3 regions of the Klebsiella sp. PK18 genome follow, and region 3 is predicted to be linked to each of the others. Evidence: predicted binding sites of a transcription regulator. Region 3 holds the regulator's gene; each other region holds the start of a gene.
The links. The regulator CRP, encoded in region 3, controls carbon source genes, mostly activating them, when cyclic AMP is high. The targets are predictions, from matches to a motif close to ATGTGANNNNNNTCACAT.

Region 1: a site for CRP is predicted at 3,285-3,302, ahead of AC3EMD_RS23390 (2-hydroxycarboxylate transporter family protein). Genes of this name have one in related genera too.
Region 2: a site for CRP is predicted at 1,868-1,885, ahead of garD (galactarate dehydratase). Genes of this name have one in related genera too.

The regions. Positions count from the first base shown of each region.
Region 1 is NZ_CM173493.1:4,756,412-4,762,766, forward strand. It holds gene rapA (RNA polymerase-associated protein RapA) at 1-429, shown strand, start outside; gene rluA (bifunctional tRNA pseudouridine(32) synthase/23S rRNA pseudouridine(746) synthase RluA) at 442-1,101, shown strand; gene citX (citrate lyase holo-[acyl-carrier protein] synthase) at 1,144-1,683, opposite strand; gene AC3EMD_RS23390 (2-hydroxycarboxylate transporter family protein) at 1,863-3,227, opposite strand; gene AC3EMD_RS23395 (ATP-binding protein) at 3,551-5,176, shown strand; gene AC3EMD_RS23400 (response regulator) at 5,166-5,864, shown strand; gene djlA (co-chaperone DjlA) at 5,897-6,355, opposite strand, start outside.
Region 2 is NZ_CM173493.1:616,713-623,067, forward strand. It holds gene AC3EMD_RS03050 (sugar kinase) at 1-136, shown strand, start outside; gene garD (galactarate dehydratase) at 191-1,762, opposite strand; gene AC3EMD_RS03060 (MFS transporter) at 2,155-3,486, shown strand; gene garL (2-dehydro-3-deoxyglucarate aldolase) at 3,513-4,283, shown strand; gene garR (2-hydroxy-3-oxopropionate reductase) at 4,310-5,200, shown strand; gene garK (glycerate 2-kinase) at 5,265-6,355, shown strand, end outside.
Region 3 is NZ_CM173493.1:415,476-421,830, reverse strand. It holds gene AC3EMD_RS01945 (OsmC family protein) at 1-369, opposite strand, end outside; gene crp (cAMP-activated global transcriptional regulator CRP) at 676-1,308, shown strand; gene AC3EMD_RS01935 (YccS/YhfK family putative transporter) at 1,360-3,438, shown strand; gene argD (bifunctional acetylornithine/succinyldiaminopimelate transaminase) at 3,428-4,648, opposite strand; gene pabA (aminodeoxychorismate synthase component 2) at 4,739-5,302, opposite strand; gene AC3EMD_RS01920 (putative adenosine monophosphate-protein transferase Fic) at 5,335-5,937, opposite strand; gene AC3EMD_RS01915 (YhfG family protein) at 5,927-6,094, opposite strand; gene ppiA (peptidylprolyl isomerase A) at 6,201-6,355, opposite strand, start outside.

The sequences.
Region 1 (6,355 bases), 1.3 Mb from region 3:
CCGAAGCAGCTGCAGCTTAACCGCTTCCTGCCGGCGACCCCGGTTCGCCTGCTGCTGGATAAAAACGGCAACAACCTCGCCGGCCAGGTGGAATTTGAAAGCTTCAACCGCCAGCTGAGCGCGGTCAACCGCCACACCGGCAGCAAACTGGTCAACGCGGTGCAGCAGGACGTTCACGCCATTCTGCAACAGGGCGAAGCGCAGATCGCCAAAGCGGCGCAGGGGCTGATCGACGCAGCGCGTAACGAAGCCGATGAAAAGCTGACGGCGGAGCTGTCGCGTCTGGAAGCGCTGAAGGCGGTGAACCCGAACATCCGTGACGACGAACTGGCGGCGATCGAAAGCAACCGTCAGCAGGTGATGGATGCGCTGGCGCAGGCCGGATGGCGTCTGGACGCGCTGCGTCTGATCGTCGTCACCCACCAGTAACGGAACGCGAACATGGCGATGGAAAACTACAATCCGCCGCAGGATCCCTGGCTGGTGATCCTGTATCAGGATGAGCACATCATGGTGGTCAACAAGCCGAGCGGCTTGTTGTCCGTACCCGGTCGTCTTGAGGAGCATAAAGACAGCGTGATGACGCGCATTCAGCGCGACTTCCCGCAGGCCGAATCGGTGCATCGCCTTGATATGGCCACCAGCGGCGTGATTGTGGTGGCGCTGAATAAGGCCGCAGAGCGTGAGCTGAAACGTCAGTTCCGCGAGCGCGAGCCGAAAAAACAGTACGTCGCCCGCGTCTGGGGCCATCCGCAGCCGGCGGAAGGTCTGGTGGATTTACCGCTGATTTGCGACTGGCCGAACCGGCCAAAGCAGAAGGTGTGCTACGAAACCGGCAAAGCGGCGCAAACCGAGTATGAGGTGCTGGAGTACGCGGAGGACAACACCGCCCGCGTGCGCCTGAAGCCGATTACCGGGCGCTCGCATCAGCTGCGCGTGCATATGCTGGCGCTGGGGCATCCGATCCTTGGCGACCGCTTTTACGCCACGCCGGAGGCGCTGGCGATGGCCCCGCGTCTGCTGCTGCACGCCGAGACGCTCACCATCACCCACCCTGCCTACGGCAACGCGATGACCTTTCGCGCGCCGGTCGACTTTTAGGATGTCCCCGGTAGCGCCTTGCCGCCGGGGAATACTGACCCGTTAGTCGCGGGCAAACCACGCATCAATCATCTGCTCAACGCGCGCCACGACGAGATCGGTGTCGTGGCGACGGCTGCGCGCGCAGGCGTGCGCCGGCTCATCACACAGCAGACAGCGGCGCTGCGACTCACCCAGCGACTGACGTCCCACCTGCCCGTTCTGTGGACAGATCACATCGATATCCCACAGGCGTCCCAGCGGATGGCTCTGCTCCAGCGTGCTGCACATCGCTTTGATTTCGCTGGCCGGGTGCGCCACGCACCACAGCGCTTCGGGCCCGGTCGGCAACCACAGCACCTGACGATCCAGCGCTTGCCAGCGGTGCTTCCACAGCAGCTGGTCGCAGGCCTGGAGGGCAACGCCCATCATGTTGCGATAGCGAATGCTGTCTTTCACCGCCCCCGGGGTCACCAGGGTCAGGGAAATAACAGGCTGCTGATAATGGGCCAGCCAGTCAGCCTGGCGGGCTGCACGCTGCTCTTTCGCCGCCAGCAATGCATCGATGCTGACGCCCGCCTGGGCGGGAGTATCCACTGACATTAATTCCTCTCCTACATATGATAAATGCGACAGCGCCTGGGCTGTCATGATGATGGATGCGATAGCCGATCGCGCGCTGATTGTAACGCTAAATGCGGAGCATTTAGGATACAGAACGCAGATATTTTCTGCGTTCTGTAGCGGAAAATGGCAGATTTATCGCTTAGCGCAGCGTTTAATCACGCCAGATAGTGGCTGAGGAACAGCAGTCCCAGCGAGACATTTATCGCCCCGCCGATGCGGGTAGCGATCTGCGCGAACGGCATCAGGCTCATGCGGTTACCGGCGGTCAGGATCGCCACATCGCCGGTGCCGCCCTGCCCGCTCTGGCAACAGGAGACAATCGCCACATCGATCGGGTGCATCCCTATTTTTTTACCCACAAAGAACCCGGTCGCCACCAGCGCCGAGACGGTACTGACGATCACCAGAAGGTTGGTCAGCGTGAAGGCGTTTACCAGTTCCTGCCACGGGGTGATCGCCACGCCGACGGCAAAGAGGATCGGGTAAGTCACCGCGGTGCGGAAGAATTTATACACCATCTGCGATCCCTCCTGCAGGCGTGGAGAAACCACGTTAGCCAGCTTTAACAGCACCGCGAGGAACAGCATGCCCACCGGCGCCGGCAGGCCAATCAGTTTGTGGCCAAGCATCCCCATCATATACAGCAGCACCGCCAGCAGCGCGCCGGAGGCCAGGGTCCCGACGTCGGTTTTGCCGCTCACGCCTTCGCTCTCGCCGAGGCTACGGGTTTCATTGCTGCGGTTCGGCATCAGTTGCCCTTCACCGGTGAGATGCGGGGAGCGCTTGCCGAGCTGGTTGAGGCAGCCGGAGATAACGATCGCCGTCAGACTGCCGAGCATCACCATCGGCAATATCCGGCCCAGCGCCACGCCCTGCTCCATATGCATCAGCGCGGCGTAACCCATTGACAGCGGGATCGCCCCTTCCCCCACGCCACCGGCCATGATCGGCAGCACGATAAAGAAGAACACCTGGAACGGCTCCATGCCCAGCAGCGTGCCGACGCCGATGCCCACCAGCATGCCAACCACTTCGCCACACAGCATCGGGAAGAAGATCTTCAGAAAGCCCTGAATCAGCGTGGTGCGGTTCATACTCATGATGCTGCCGACGATGATGCAGCAGATGTAGAGATAGAGGATATTGGTGGATTTATAGAATTTGGTGGTGGATTCCACGACCACATCCGGCAGCAGACCGTAATGGACCAGCGCGGAAGGAATAAAAGTGGCGCAGATCGCCGCCGCGCCGAGTTTTCCCAGCACCGGCAGGCGCTTACCAAACTCGCCGCAGGCGAAGCCAAAGAAAGCCAGGGTGGCCACCATCACCACGATATCGCTCGGCAGTTTACCGCCAAGGCAGTCGAGGGCAATCAGCCCCCCGGCCAGCAAAAATAGCGGCAGCGGGACGATCCCTACCTTCCAGTTATCCATGATGTGCCACCAGCGCTGCTTCAGCGTGGTTTTCGGCGTATTGATCGGTTCAAGGGTTGCAGAGAATGCATTGTCTGTGGTGCTCATAAATTCAGCCCTGTCGTTATTATTCATTTTCAGCGTAAAGGGACAGCGGCGTCGTTAATGTGAAGCTCCCCAGATTAAAAAAGAAGTTTTAATGGTCACTATGGTTTTTATGGTTTCTATTCACGGAACCGCTAAGGGGTGATATATCTCTGATTTATTATTGTGGTTTTTATGGTTTTTATTCTCTCTGAGGCGTTATTTCCACTGAGTCCCCCGCCGACAGCCAGCGCCTGCGCAGACGATCACAACTTCTTCTTAACATTTACGTCACGTGACAGAAAAATGATAGAGTGCCGATATGGTGAATACGCAGTACGGGACCTATGAAGCTCTCTTTTCAATATAAGCTGTTTATTTCGCTGGTCGCCTTTTTCTCGGTCCTCTTTATAGCGCTGGGCATTTATTATTATTTTGACGCCAGCCGCCAGCTGTATCAGGAGATGAGTGGCCGGGCCAAAATTCAGGCTGAAGAGATAGCCCTGATGCCAAATTTGCGTCAGCAGGTCAGCCAGCACGATCCGCAGGCGATCCGGGCGTTTATGCAGCAAATCGCCGCCCATAGCGACGCCAGTTTTATCGTCATCGGCGATCGTCAGGGCGTGCATCTGTTTCACTCCGTCCATCCGGAGTGGGTTGGCACGCGGCTGGTCGGCGGCGACAATCAGGCGGTGCTGGAGGGGCACACCATCACCACCATTCGCAAAGGCGGCCTCGGCGTCTCGCTGCGCAGCAAAACGCCCATCGTCGATGACGAGGGGCAGGTGATCGGCATTGTCTCCGTTGGCTACCTCACCAGCTATCTCGACAGCATCACGCTGACCAAAGTGATCAATATTTTTATCGCCGCCATCCTGCTGCTCATCGCCCTGTTTATCTTCTCCTGGTACTTTACCCGCAGCATCAAGAAGCAGATTTTTTCGCTCGAGCCGCGGGAGATAGGCCTGCTGGTACGTCAGCAAAAGGCAATGATGGAGTCGATCTTTGAAGGGGTGATCGTCATCGATCACCAGCGGCGCATTGAGGTGATTAACCATGCCGCCCGCAGCCTGCTGGGGCTCAGCCAGCCTGCCCGTCAGCTGCGCGGCCAGTCAATCGACAGCGTCATTTCGCCGCAGCCCTTTTTCGCCAGCGGCGACATGCTCGAGCGTGACACTCATGACGAGCTGTGCCGCTTCAACCAGCTGACCGTGCTCGCCAGCCGGGTGCGCATTATGCTGGAGAATACGCTGCAGGGCTGGGTGATCACCTTCCGCGACCGCAACGAAATCAATGCCCTCACCGCCCAGCTCAGCCAGGTGAAGCGCTATGTCGACAACCTGCGCATCATGCGCCACGAGCAGCTCAACCGGATGACCACCCTCTCCGGTCTGCTGCATATGGGTCACTATGACGAAGCGATCCGCTATATTCAGGCCCAGTCGGAGCATGCCCAGGAGCTGCTGGACTTCATCTCCTCGCACTTCCACTCGCCGACGCTGTGCGGCCTGCTGTTGGGCAAAGCGACCCGCGCCCGCGAAAAAGGCGTGGCCCTGAGCTTCGACCCGGCCTGTCGTATCGATCGTCCGCTGCCGTCGTTAAAGGAATCCGAACTGATCTCCATCATCGGCAACCTGCTGGATAACGCCATCGAAGCCACGCAGCGCGCCGAGCTGCCGCACGAGCCGGTGGAAGTGCTGATTCAGCTCAACGCCCGGGAACTGATCATCGAAGTGGCTGACCGCGGCGTCGGCATTCGTCCCGATATTCGCGACCGCATTTTTGAACGCGGCGTGACCACCAAAACCCGTGGCGATCACGGCATTGGTCTGTATCTTATTGAACATTATGTCACTCAGGCGGGCGGCACCATCGAAGTCGCCGACAACGCGCCGCGGGGAACCATCTTCACCCTGTTTATCCCGGCCGACGCGCCCGCCTGTCCGCAAACGGAGGCCCACAATGCATCATGACCTGGTCGATGTGCTGATCATTGAAGATGAGAGCGAGCTGGCGCGCCTGCACGCCGAGCTTGTGCAAAAACACCCGCGACTGCGGCTGGCAGGCATGGCGGCCTCCCTCGCTCAGGCGCGGCAGTTGGTCCACGCCAGTCCGCCGCAGCTGGTGCTGCTGGATAACTATTTACCGGACGGCAAAGGCGTCACGCTGATGACCGACCCGGTGCTGGCAACCACCCATTGCTCAGTGATCTTTATCACCGCCGCCAGCGATATGGAAACCTGCAGCCTGGCCATCCGCAACGGCGCCTTCGACTATATCCTTAAGCCCGTCTCCTGGAAGCGGCTGAGCCAGTCGCTTGAGCGCTTTATCCAGTTTTACGATCAGCAGCGGGAATGGAAAATCGTCGATCAGCAGAACGTCGATTCTCTCTACCAACTGCAGGCGAAGAACTTCCGCGTGGATAGCGGCAGTAAGGGCATTGAAGAGAAGACGCTGGCGCTGGTGCAGGGATTGTTTAGCGGCCGGGAAGCACACTGTTTTTCCGTCGATGAGGTGGTCAGCGCCGCCGGGCTCAGCAAAACCACCGCCCGGCGCTATCTGGAACACGGTGTCGAGACCGGCTTTCTGGAAGTGGAGATGCTGTATGGAAAAATCGGCCATCCGCGGCGGCTGTACCGACGCGCACAGCCTAAAAACTAAAACCCCTCGCCGGACGGGAGGGGCGGGAAAACTCAGAAGCCGCGCTGCTCTTTGATCAGCTCCCAGGCCTTCTGGATCTCCTGAGCTTTCTGTTTGGCCATCTCCATCATCTCCGGCGGCAGCCCTTTCGCCACCAGCTTGTCCGGATGATGTTCGTTCATCAGCTTACGATAGGCGCGCTTCACCGTCGCCGCGTCATCGGTCGGTTTCACCCCCAGCACATTGCAGGCATCTTCGAGGGTTGGCCCGCGCTGCGCCTGCTGCCAGCCGGCATTGCCGCCGTGCTGACCATACGATTGCTGCTGCGAACCGCCGCCAAACTGGGCGCCGCCCTGCATCATCCGCAGGAATTGATCGAACTGGGCGCGGGAGATGCCAAGCTCGTCAGCGATGACGAACAGCACTTCACGTTCGTTGGGGTGCAATTCGCCGTCAGCGAACGCCGCCTGCAGCTGAATTTCCAGAAACATCCGAATCAGATCGAAGCGCCC
Region 2 (6,355 bases), 200 kb from region 3:
CAATGGCGCCACGCCGCAGGAGGCGCTGAGATGGGCAAACGCCAGCGGCTCGTTGGCGATTAGCCAACGCGGCCCCATGGAAGGCACCTCGACGCAGGCGCAGATCCGCGCTTTCCTTGCCGCACAGCATCCGTAACCAACAAGCCCGGATAAATCCGGGCTAAAAGTGGTTAAATTCTCACGCTCTCGATCAGGTCACCGGCGCCGGGTTAAACACCGCCAGCTGGTTGTGCAGGCCCCATTGATCGGAGAAGGTTTTCTTGCGTCCGCTGGCGACGTCGAGAATAAATTCGAACAGCTTCCGCCCGACATCCTCAATCGTCTCTTCGCCAGTGGCGATGGTCCCGGCGTTAATGTCCATTAAATCATACCAGCGGTTGGCCAGCTCGGTACGGGTCGCCATTTTTATTACGGGTACCGCCATCAGGCCATACGGCGTGCCGCGACCGGTGGTGAACACCTGCACGGTAATGCCAGAGGCGACCTGCTGGGTGCCGCAGACAAAATCGCTGGCGGGGGTAGCGGCATAAATCAGGCCGCGTTTGGTCGGGCGCTGGCCTGGAGAGAGCACCTCGACGATGGCGCTTTTACCTGATTTAGCAATAGAACCCAGCGCTTTTTCCACCACGTTAGCCAGGCCGCCTTTTTTGTTGCCGGGGGAGGGGTTGGCGCTGCGGTCGGTTTTGCCCATGTCGAGATAGTTATCGTACCAGGCCATCTCTTCCAGCAGGCGTTTGCCGACCTCTTCGTTAATCGCCCGCGGGGTTAACAGATGGATGGCGTCGCGGACTTCGGTCACTTCCGAGAACATCACCGTCGCGCCGCAGCGCACCAGCAGGTCGGATGCATAACCCACCGCCGGGTTGGCGGTCACACCGGAGAAGGCGTCGCTGCCGCCGCACTGCATGCCGACCACCAGCTCTGAAGCCGGACAGGTTTCCCGCTGGCGCTGGTTCAGTTTCGCCAGGTGGCGCTCGGCGACCTGCAGAATGTCATCGACCATCGATTTAAAACCAACATGCTTTTCATCCTGCAGGCTGACGATGCTGGCGCTGTCCACCGGGATACTTTTGACGTCTTCCGTGCCCTGCAGCAGGCGTTCCGGCTGCAGCTTTTCACAGCCGAGGCCAATGACCATCACCTCGCCGCCGAAATTCGGGTTGAGGGCGATATTGTGGATAGTGCGAATTGGCACTACCGCCGCCGGTGCATTAATCGCCACGCCGCAACCGTAGAGGTGGTTCAGGCCTACCACGCCGTCGACGTTGGGGTATTTCGGCAGCAGGTCGCGTTCAATGATTTTCACCACATAATCAACCACGCCCGCAACACAGTGCACGCTGGTGGTGATGCCCAGCAGGTTCTTGGTGCCCACGCTGCCATCGGCATTGCGGTACCCTTCAAAGGTATAGCCTTCCAGAGGCGGTAGGGGTTCAGGCACTTTGGTCGCCAGCGGCAGGGTGTTCAACGGCGGGGCGGTGGGCAGTTCCACCAGCGATTCGTCAATCCAGCTTCCCTGTGGGATGTCGCGCACGGCGAAGCCAATCACTTCTCCGTAGCGGATGATTTCACCGCGGGCAGGGATATCCACCAGGGCTACTTTATGACCCTGTGGGATGTGTTCGACGAGCGTCAGGCCGTCCGGGAAACGTGTTCCGGCGGTCAATCCCCGATCGTTGACAATAATCGCCACGTTATCTGTCGGGTCAACTTTAATATAAAACGCGGTTGGCGATTGTTGTCGAATTGCAATGTCAGCCATTGTCCAGTCATCTCCAAACAGGTGCTAATAATAAAATAAAACGCTAATTCATTTACTACGTATCAGTATGATGGAATAAAGGATGTCAGCTGTATTGATTTTAAAATGTGATCTACATCACTCCTTGCTGAGGTGGTAACCCCAGCAGGGCAGGCAATCGTAAGAACTGTGGATTAGCGCCCATGGCTTATGGCATAAGCCTAATTTTAGCGTTAAATAATGACTTTATATTGTGGTTATGCATAGTGTCTGGCGGAGGCGTGCTGATTATACTGAGTCATGTTTTTGAGGTATTCGATATGCGAATAGATAGCTTCAATATCGTCTTTTAAATAAATAAGAAACCGCTTAAAGCAATTATAAAAGGTGTTCTGTGCCTGAGGAATGTCTAAATGATTCTGGATTCTACATTAGATGAGAAAAAAGGAATACCGACCCGCTATTTAATTCTATTGATGATATTTGTCGTGACGGCGGTGAACTATGGCGACCGCGCGACGTTGTCTATCGCCGGTACTGAAGTCGCGAAAGAGCTGGGGCTCAGCGCGGTGTCGATGGGATACATTTTTTCCGCCTTCGGCTGGGCTTATCTGCTGATGCAGATCCCTGGTGGTTGGCTGCTGGATAAATTTGGATCGAAGAAGGTTTACTCATACAGCCTGTTTTTCTGGTCGCTGTTTACCTTCCTGCAGGGCTTTATTGATGTGTTCCCGCTCGCCTGGGCTGGGGTCTCCATGTTCTTTATGCGTTTTATGCTGGGCTTTTCCGAAGCGCCCTCGTTTCCCGCCAACGCCCGCATTGTGGCGGCCTGGTTTCCGGCCAAAGAGCGGGGCACCGCTTCGGCTATTTTTAATGCGGCGCAATATTTTTCGCTGGCGTTATTCTCGCCGCTACTCGGCTGGCTGACCTTCGCGCTGGGTTGGGAGCATGTCTTTACCGTGATGGGGATAATAGGGTTTGTGCTCACCGTCATCTGGGTGAAGTTTGTGCATAACCCCACCGATCATCCGCGAATGTCCGCGGCGGAGCTGAAGTATATCTCTGAAGGCGGCGCGGTGGTCGATATGGACCACAAAAAAGAGACGACCCAGGCGGCCGGGCCGAAGATGGATTATATCCGTCAGTTGCTGACCAACCGAATGATGTTAGGCGTATTTTTCGGTCAGTATTTCCTCAACACCATTACCTGGTTCTTCCTGACGTGGTTTCCGATCTACCTCGTGCAGGACAAGGGAATGTCAATTCTGAAAGTCGGCTTCGTGGCTTCAATTCCGGCGCTGTTTGGTTTTGCCGGCGGCGTACTGGGCGGGCTGTTTTCGGATTATCTGATTGGCCGCGGCTGTACGCTGACTTTTGCGCGTAAGTTACCGATAGTACTCGGAATGCTGCTGGCATCGTCCATTATTCTGTGTAACTACACGGCCAGCACGCCGCTGGTTATTACGCTGATGGCGCTGGCGTTCTTTGGTAAAGGCTTTGGCGCGCTGGGCTGGCCGGTTATCTCGGATGTTGCGCCGAAAGAGATTGTTGGCCTGTGCGGCGGGGTATTCAACGTCTTTGGCAATGTGGCCTCGATCGCCACGCCGCTGGTTATTGGCTACATCGTAAGCGAACTGCACTCATTCAATGGCGCACTGATTTTTGTTGGCGGCTCCGCGCTGATGATGATGGTCTGCTACCTGTTTGTGGTTGGCGATATCAAACGTATGGAATTGCAGAAGTAAGCAACGATTAACGCAAGGTAAAAATTATGGATAACGCAATTTTCCCGAACAAATTTAAGGCCGCGCTGGCGGCTCATCAGGTGCAGATTGGCTGCTGGTGCGCGCTGGCTAACCCGATCAGTACTGAGGTGCTGGGTCTGGCCGGTTTCGACTGGCTGGTGCTGGATGCGGAACACGCGCCGAACGACGTGACCACGCTTATCCCACAGCTGATGGCGCTGAAGGGCAGCTCCAGCGCGCAGGTAGTCCGTGTGCCGACCAATGAGCCGATCATCATCAAGCGCATGCTGGACATCGGCTTCTATAACTTCCTGGTGCCGTTCGTCGAGACGGCTGAGCAGGCGGCGCAGGCGGTGGCGTCGACCCGCTATCCGCCGGAAGGGATCCGCGGGGTCTCCGTTTCCCACCGCGGCAATATGTTTGGCACCGTGCCGGACTACTTCGCCCAGTCCAACAAGAACATTTCCATTCTGGTGCAGATTGAGAGCCAGACCGGGGTAGATAACGTCGAGGCGATTGCCGCGACCGAGGGTGTGGACGGGGTGTTCGTTGGCCCGAGCGACCTGGCTGCCGCTTTAGGCCATCTCGGCAATGCCGCCCATCCTGAGGTACAGCACGCTATCCAACATATCTTTGCCAGCGCGAAGAAACACGGTAAGCCAAGCGGCATTCTGGCGCCAGTGGAAGCTGATGCGCGCCGCTATCTGGAATGGGGGGCGACTTTCGTCGCCGTCGGCAGCGATCTGGGCGTCTTCCGCTCAGCAACGCAGAAACTTGCTGATGCGTTTAAAAAATAATCACCAGGATGAAGAGAGAGAACATTATGACAATCAAAGTAGGTTTTATCGGTCTTGGCATTATGGGTAAACCGATGAGCAAAAATTTGCTGAAAGCAGGTTATTCGCTGGTGGTGTCCGACCGTAACCCGGAAGCGATTGCCGACGTGATTGCCGCGGGTGCAGAGACCGCGACGACGCCGAAGGCGATTGCTGAGCAATGTGACGTGATCATTACCATGCTGCCAAACTCTCCGCATGTGAAAGAGGTGGCGCTGGGTGAAAACGGCATTATCGAAGGCGCAAAGCCGGGCACCGTGGTGATTGATATGAGCTCTATCGCGCCGCTGGCGAGTCGGGAAATCAGCGAAGCGCTGAAAGCCAAGGGTATTGATATGCTGGACGCGCCGGTGAGCGGCGGCGAACCAAAAGCCATCGACGGCACCCTGTCGGTGATGGTCGGCGGCGATAAGGCGATCTTTGATAAATACTACGATCTGATGAAAGCGATGGCGGGCTCCGTGGTGCATACCGGCGACATCGGCGCGGGCAACGTCACCAAACTGGCTAACCAGGTGATTGTCGCCCTGAACATCGCAGCGATGTCTGAAGCGCTGACTCTGGCGACCAAAGCTGGCGTCAATCCGGATCTGGTCTATCAGGCGATCCGTGGCGGCCTGGCGGGCAGTACCGTGCTGGATGCCAAAGCGCCGATGGTGATGGATCGTAACTTCAAGCCGGGCTTCCGTATCGACCTGCATATTAAAGATCTGGCGAACGCCCTGGATACGTCCCATGGCGTGGGCGCTCAGCTACCGCTGACGGCGGCGGTAATGGAGATGATGCAGGCGCTGCGTGCGGACGGTCTGGGCACCGCGGACCATAGCGCGCTGGCGTGCTACTACGAAAAACTGGCGAAAGTGGAAGTCACTCGCTAACAAGAAGGGCGCCTTGCGCGCCCTGTTATTCTTGCCTTGCGCGGCACTGTCAGGCTACAAAATTATGAAAATCGTCATTGCCCCAGACTCTTACAAAGAAAGCCTTTCTGCCACCGAGGTAGCTCAGGCGATAGAAAAAGGATTTCGGGAAATTTTCCCCGACGCGCAGTATGTTTCCATGCCCGTCGCCGACGGCGGCGAGGGAACGGTGGAGGCGATGATTGCCGCGACGCAGGGAACGGAACATTCCGCATGGGTGACTGGCCCGCTGGGCGAGAAAGTGGAGGCCTGCTGGGGCATGTCCGGCGATGGCGTCACTGCGTTTATTGAGATGGCGGCGGCCAGTGGCCTGGGACTCGTTCCGCCCGAAAAACGCAACCCTCTCATCACCACTTCACGCGGTACCGGCGAGCTGATATTACAGGCGCTGGAACATGGCGCGAAACGGATCATTATCGGTATCGGCGGCAGTGCGACCAACGACGGTGGAGCGGGCATGATGCAGGCGCTAGGCGCCTGTCTTTGCGACGCCGAGGGGCAGGAGATCGGCCATGGCGGCGGTAGCCTGAGCCGTCTGAGCCGGATCGATCTTTCCGCCATCGATCCACGCTTACGTGACAGGATGATCCACGTGGCCTGTGACGTCACTAACCCGCTGGTGGGCGAGCGCGGCGCGTCGCGGATCTTTGGCCCGCAGAAAGGGGCGACCGAGGCGATGATCGTTGAGCTGGATCGTAATCTGGCGCACTTCGCCGACGTCATTAAGGCGTCGCTGCAGGTGGACGTTAAGCCGATCCCCGGGGCGGGGGCGGCCGGCGGCATGGGCGCGGCGCTGATGGCCTTTCTTAATGCGGAACTGCGTAGCGGGATTGAGATCGTTACCGAGGCGCTGAAGCTGGAAGAGCAGATCCATGACTGCTCGCTGGTGGTCACCGGAGAAGGGCGGATCGATAGCCAGTCTATTCACGGTAAGGTGCCGGTGGGGATAGCCCGGGTGGCGAAAAAATACCGTAAGCCGGTGATCGGTATTGCTGGCAGCCTGACCCACGACGTTGGCGTGGTTCACCAGCACGGTATCGATGCGGTTTTCAGCGTGTTAACCACAGTTTCGACGCTGGAAGAGGCATTTCGCGGGGCATTTGATAACATTTACCG
Region 3 (6,355 bases):
CACCGCTTTTTCCAGCATCAGCGCCACCGAGCAGTATTTCTCTGCCGACAGATCCACCGCCCGGGAGACCGCGGCATTTTTCAGCGCCTTACCGGTGACGATAAAGTGCAGATTAATATGCGTAAACAGACGCGGCGCCTCTTCGCGGCGCTCCGACGTCAGCTTCACTTCGCAGTTGGTCACCTCATGGCGACCTTTTTGCAGAATAGAAACCACATCGATCGCACTGCAACCGCCCGCCGCCATCAGCACCATCTCCATCGGGCTGGGTGCCTTATCCCCGGAGTTGCCATCCATCAGAATCTGGTGTCCTGACGCGGACTCCCCGATAAAGGTTAACCCTTCAACCCATTTCACACGCGCTTGCATAAAATTTAACTCCAGTATCGCAATTTTCCTGTCAGATTACGCGCACATAACAATTCTCGCAACGGAAGGCGACCTGCGTCATGCTGAAGCGAGACACCAGGAGACATGCGGCGAAAGCTATGCTAAAACAGTCTGGATGCTACAGTATTACATTGATGTACTGCATGTATGCAGAGGAGTTCACATTACGGGCTGTCGAAAAATCATCAGCCAGCTTCCCAGGTATAGGGAAACAATACGATTGCATGCCCGGACGCCGTGTAGTGTCGGCGCCCGGAGATAGCTTATAACAGAGGATAACCGCGCATGGTGCTTGGCAAACCGCAAACAGACCCTACCCTTGAATGGTTCTTGTCTCATTGCCACATTCATAAGTACCCATCAAAGAGCACGCTGATCCACCAGGGTGAAAAAGCAGAAACGCTGTACTACATCGTTAAAGGCTCCGTGGCTGTACTCATCAAGGATGAAGAAGGTAAAGAGATGATCCTCTCCTACCTCAACCAGGGCGATTTCATCGGTGAATTAGGCCTGTTTGAAGAGGGTCAGGAGCGTAGCGCCTGGGTACGGGCGAAAACCGCATGTGAAGTGGCCGAAATCTCTTATAAGAAATTCCGTCAGCTGATCCAGGTTAACCCGGACATTCTTATGCGTCTCTCTTCGCAAATGGCTCGCCGTCTGCAGGTCACGTCTGAGAAAGTGGGCAACCTCGCCTTCCTCGACGTGACGGGCCGTATCGCCCAGACGCTGCTGAACCTGGCGAAGCAACCTGATGCCATGACCCACCCGGACGGTATGCAAATTAAAATTACCCGTCAGGAAATTGGTCAGATCGTCGGCTGCTCTCGTGAAACAGTTGGCCGTATTTTGAAAATGCTGGAAGATCAGAACCTGATTTCCGCACACGGTAAAACTATCGTCGTCTACGGCACCCGTTAAGTTGCTAAGCGGCGTATTGCTCCTGCAGTACGCCGTTTTTGTTTTTCCCTCATGTGGCGCAGGCTGATTTACCACCCGGAAGTCAACTATGCACTGCGGCAAACGCTGGTGCTGTGTCTGCCTGTGGCCATCGGTCTTCTGCTCGGCCATCTCCAGCAGGGGCTGTTGTTTTCCTTAGTGCCCGCCTGCTGCAACATTGCCGGTCTTGATACCCCGCATAAGCGCTTTTTCAAACGCCTGATTATCGGCGGCTGTCTGTTTGCCGGATGCAGTCTGGTGGTGCAGTTGCTGCTCGCCCAGGCCATTCCTTTGCCGCTTATTCTCAGCGGTCTGGCGCTATTGCTCGGCGTCACCGCGGAGATCAGTTCGCTGCACGCTCGCCTGCTGCCCGCGTCGCTGATCGCCGCTATCTTTACCCTGAGCCTGGCGGGCAATATGCCCATCTGGGATCCACTGCTGATCTACGCTTTCGGTACGCTGTGGTACGGCGTGTTTAACTGGCTCTGGTTCTGGCTGTGGCGCGAACAGCCGCTGCGGGAGTCGCTCAGCCTGCTTTACCGGGAACTGGCTGACTATTGTGAAGCCAAATACAGTCTGTTGACCCAGCATACCGATCCGTCGACCGCCCTGCCGCCGCTGCTCACCCGCCAGCAGAAGGTAGTCGACCTGATTACCCAGTGCTATCAGCAGATGCATATGCTGGCAGCCAACCAACGCAACGATCACAAGCGTCTGCTGCGGGCGTTCCAGGTTGGGCTGGATCTACAGGAACATATTTCGGTTAGCCTGCATCAGCCAGAAGAGGTGCAAAAGCTGGTGGAACGCAGCCATGCCGAAGCGGTGATCCGCTGGAATGCCCAAACCGTCGCTGCCCGCCTGCGCGTACTGGCGGATGATATTCTCTATCATCGCTTTCCGCAGCGCTTTCAGATGGATAAACAGATTGAGGCTCTGGAAAAGATCGCCCGCCAGCATCCGGACAACCCGGTCGGTCAGTTCTGCGCCTGGCACTTTAGCCGTATCGCCCGGGTGCTGCATACCCAGCGCCCCCTGTATGCCCGGGATCTGATGGCCGACAAAGAGCGTCGTTTACCGCTGTTTCCCGCGCTAAAGAACTATCTGTCGCTGAAATCACCCGCACTGCGCAATGCCGCGCGCATCAGCGTGATGCTGAGCGTCGCCAGCCTGATGGGCAACGCCCTGCATTTGCCGAAGCCCTACTGGATCCTGATGACGGTGCTCTTCGTCACGCAAAATGGCTATGGCGCCACGCGGGTGCGAATTGTTCACCGGGCGGCGGGAACGCTCGCCGGCCTAGTCATCGCCGGGCTAACCTTGCACTTTCACGTTCCGGAGAGCTATACCCTGAGCGGGATGCTGCTGATTACCCTGCTCAGCTATCTGATCATCCGTAAACACTATGGCTGGGCGATGGTAGGCTTTACGGTGACGGCGGTGTATACCCTGCAACTGCTGACGCTCAACGGCGAACAGTTTATTGTCGCCCGGCTTATCGACACGCTTATCGGCTGCCTGATCGCCTTCGGCGGGATGGTCTGGCTGTGGCCGCAGTGGCAGAGCGGCCTGCTGAAAAAAAACGCCCACGATGCGCTGGAGGCCGACCAGCAGGCGATTCGCCTGATCCTCAGCGCCGATCCAAAAGCCCCCGCGCTGGCCTATCAACGCATGCGCGTCAACCAGGCGCATAACGCGCTCTACAACTCCCTGAATCAGGCGATGCAGGAGCCCGGTTTTAATACCCACTACCTGGAAGATATGAAGCTGTGGGTGACGCACAGTCAGTTTATCGTCGAACACATCAACGCTATGACCACCCTGGCCCGGGAGCATACGATGCTCACCCCGGATCTTGCCCAGCGCTATCTCGAATCTTGTGAGATTGCCTTGCAACGCTGCCAGCAGCGGCTGGACAGCGATGGTCCCGGCAGCGCAGGGGATGCTAATATTCTGGAGTCGCCGGAAACAGAGGTGCCGAACGGTCCGTTAAGCACCCTGGAGCAGCACCTGCAACGCATTCTGGGCCATCTGAACACCATGCATACCATATCGTCAGTAGCATGGCGTCAGCGGCCGCATCATGGCATCTGGCTGCGGAAGATCAGCCGTTAATCACCTTTGCCACTGCCTGGGCAAAACGCGCCATCCCCTCGGCAATATCCTGCTCGTCGATGATCAGCGAGGGAACAAAACGCATCACGTCCGGCCCGGCGTTGAGCACCATGACGCCGGCTTGCGCAGCGGCATAGAGGAAATCACGCGCGCGGCCCTTGTGCTGCGGCTTGAGTTCGGCGCCAATCAGCAGGCCCATCCCGCGAATATCACTGAACAGATCAAATTCAGCATCCAGCTGCTGCAGGTGTTTGACGAACAGTTCGCGCTTCGCGCTCACGCCATCCAGCACCGCCGGGGTATTGATTAGATCGAAGGCGGCGTTGGCGACCGCGCAGGCCAGCGGGTTGCCGCCGTAGGTTGAGCCATGGGAACCCGCATGGAAGGCGCTGGCGATCTCATGGGTGGTCAGCATGGCGCTGACCGGGAAGCCGCCGCCGAGCGCTTTGGCGCTGGTCAGAATATCCGGCGTCACACCGTAATGCATATAGGCGAACAGCGATCCGGTACGTCCCATACCGCACTGCACTTCATCAAAGACTAACAACGCCTGGTGCTGATCGCACAGCTCACGCAGCCCCTGCAGGAAGGCCGGCGTCGCTGCCGTCACGCCGCCTTCGCCCTGAATCGGCTCCACCACCACTGCGCAAGTGTGGTCATCCATCACCGCTTTTACCGCCTGCAGGTCGTTGAAGGGAACATGGACAATATCCGCCGGTTTCGGGCCGAAACCATCGGAGTACTTCGGCTGCCCACCGACGGAAACGGTAAACAGGGAGCGGCCATGGAAGGCATTATGGAAGGCAATGATTTTGGTTTTATACGGGCTATGGCGGGTCACCGCATAGTGACGCGCCAGCTTAAAGGCCGTTTCATTGGCTTCCGTACCGGAGTTCATAAACACCACGCGCTCGGCGAAGGTGGCCTCGACAACTTTACGTCCCAGACGCAGCGCTGGCTCATTGGTAAAGACGTTGCTGGTGTGCCACAGCGTTTCGCCCTGCTCGTGGAGCGCCGCCACCAGCGCCGGGTGGCAATGGCCGAGCGCCGTCACCGCGATACCGCCGGCAAAATCAACATACTCTTTGCCCTGCTGATCCCAGACGCGGCTGCCTTTCCCTTTCACCGGGATGAATTCTGCTGGTGCATAAATCGGCAAAATAATTTCATCGAATGTGGCGCGGGTGATTGCCGGTTGTTCAGTTGCCATGTCTTGCCCATCCCTCTTCGTTATGCAGATGTAATCATGAAAATATAATCACAAAATATGCATAAAAAATCAGTCAATGGCAACTGAAAATCACCGCTTCAGAAAGTTTTCCAGCAATTGATGGCCCTGCTCGCTGAGGATGCTTTCCGGATGAAACTGCACGCCCTCAAGATCCCAGTCGCGGTGGCGGATCCCCATAATCTCAGCGCTGGCGCTGCGGGCGGTGACGATAAACTCGGGCGGGAGCGTCGGCGGATCAATCACCAGCGAGTGATAACGGGTCACCGTCAGGGGATTATTCAGCCCCTGAAACACCCCTTCGCCGTTATGCTCGATAAGCGAGGTTTTACCATGCATCACCTGTGCCGCCCGTACGATGGTCGCGCCAAACGCCTGGGCTATCGCCTGGTGCCCGAGACAGACGCCCAGTAGCGGCGTTTTCCCCGCATAGTGGCGGATAACCGCGAGGGAAATCCCCGCCTCATTCGGCGTGCAGGGGCCTGGCGAGATCACGATTTTCTCCGGCGCCAGCGCCGCTATCTCCTCCAGCGTCAACGCATCATTGCGCCTGACCAGTACTTCCGCACCCAGTTCGCAGAAGTACTGATACAGATTCCAGGTGAAAGAGTCATAGTTATCGATAAGCAGGATCATAGCGGCTCCGGAACAATCAAAACCGGGCTATTCTACTCAGATTCCCGCGCTTCGCTTACCACTTTGCGAAAGATCGCCACCAGCGGAGCCGGATCGCCCATCGCGCTCTGCTGGCAGGCCGCGCTCCAGCCGGCGGGGTCGACGTCACGCCAGTCAAGCAGGTAGCCGGCATGTATCGCCAGCTGTTCAAAGAAAATGCGCTGGGTCAGGCCATTGCCAAGACGAAAAGGGTGCAGCACATTAATTTCGCCATAGAACCAGCTCAGGCGTTCAATAAAGGTCTCGCGCGGCAGGCCATTGAGATAATCCTCCTGCTCAAGGGCCTGCATCAGGGCGTTCCCCTCCTCCTCGATCCGGGCAAAGTGGCAGAACGGCGTATCGCCCAGGTAGAGGTTCACTTCACGTAACCGGCCGGCCCAGTCAAACAGATCCTGATACAGCTGATGATGAATCGCGCACAGATAGGGTAAGCCGCGCACCCGCGGCCCCAGCGGCAAGGTTGCCGCCCGCAACGCCGTCATCTCAAAGGCGGCCTGTTGCAGATTTTTAGCCTGCCGGATGCCGAGGCGGTTGCGCAGGACATTCAGCGCCGGGTAGAGGTAAGGATCGCGTTCATCGCCGAATTTATCGCTCATACTCCCTCCGCAGCGTCGCCAGACGCGCCAGCGCCTCTTCGGCAGTCAACGTAACCAGCGGCACCGTCACGCCTTCAAGGCGACGACTGGCCTGAAAATTGGTATTGCGTGTCTGTTCCCAGAGTCGGGATTTTTGCTTTTCGGTGAGTGGACGCATCGTCGCCCCCCTTATCGTCCCCTGTGTGCCACAAGTATAAGCAGCAATTTCAGGTTATGCCGGGAGGCAACCGGGCGCGGCGATAGCACACCGCGCCGTGGAAGGATTAGGGCAGCACTTTCGCAGAGAGGATAACAACCGGTTTGGTCGGCACATTCTGGTATGGGCCGACGTTATGGGTCTGGACCTGGGAGATCTTATCCGCGACGTCCATACCTTTCACTACCTTGCCAAACACCGCATAGCCAAAGTCGCGCTGAC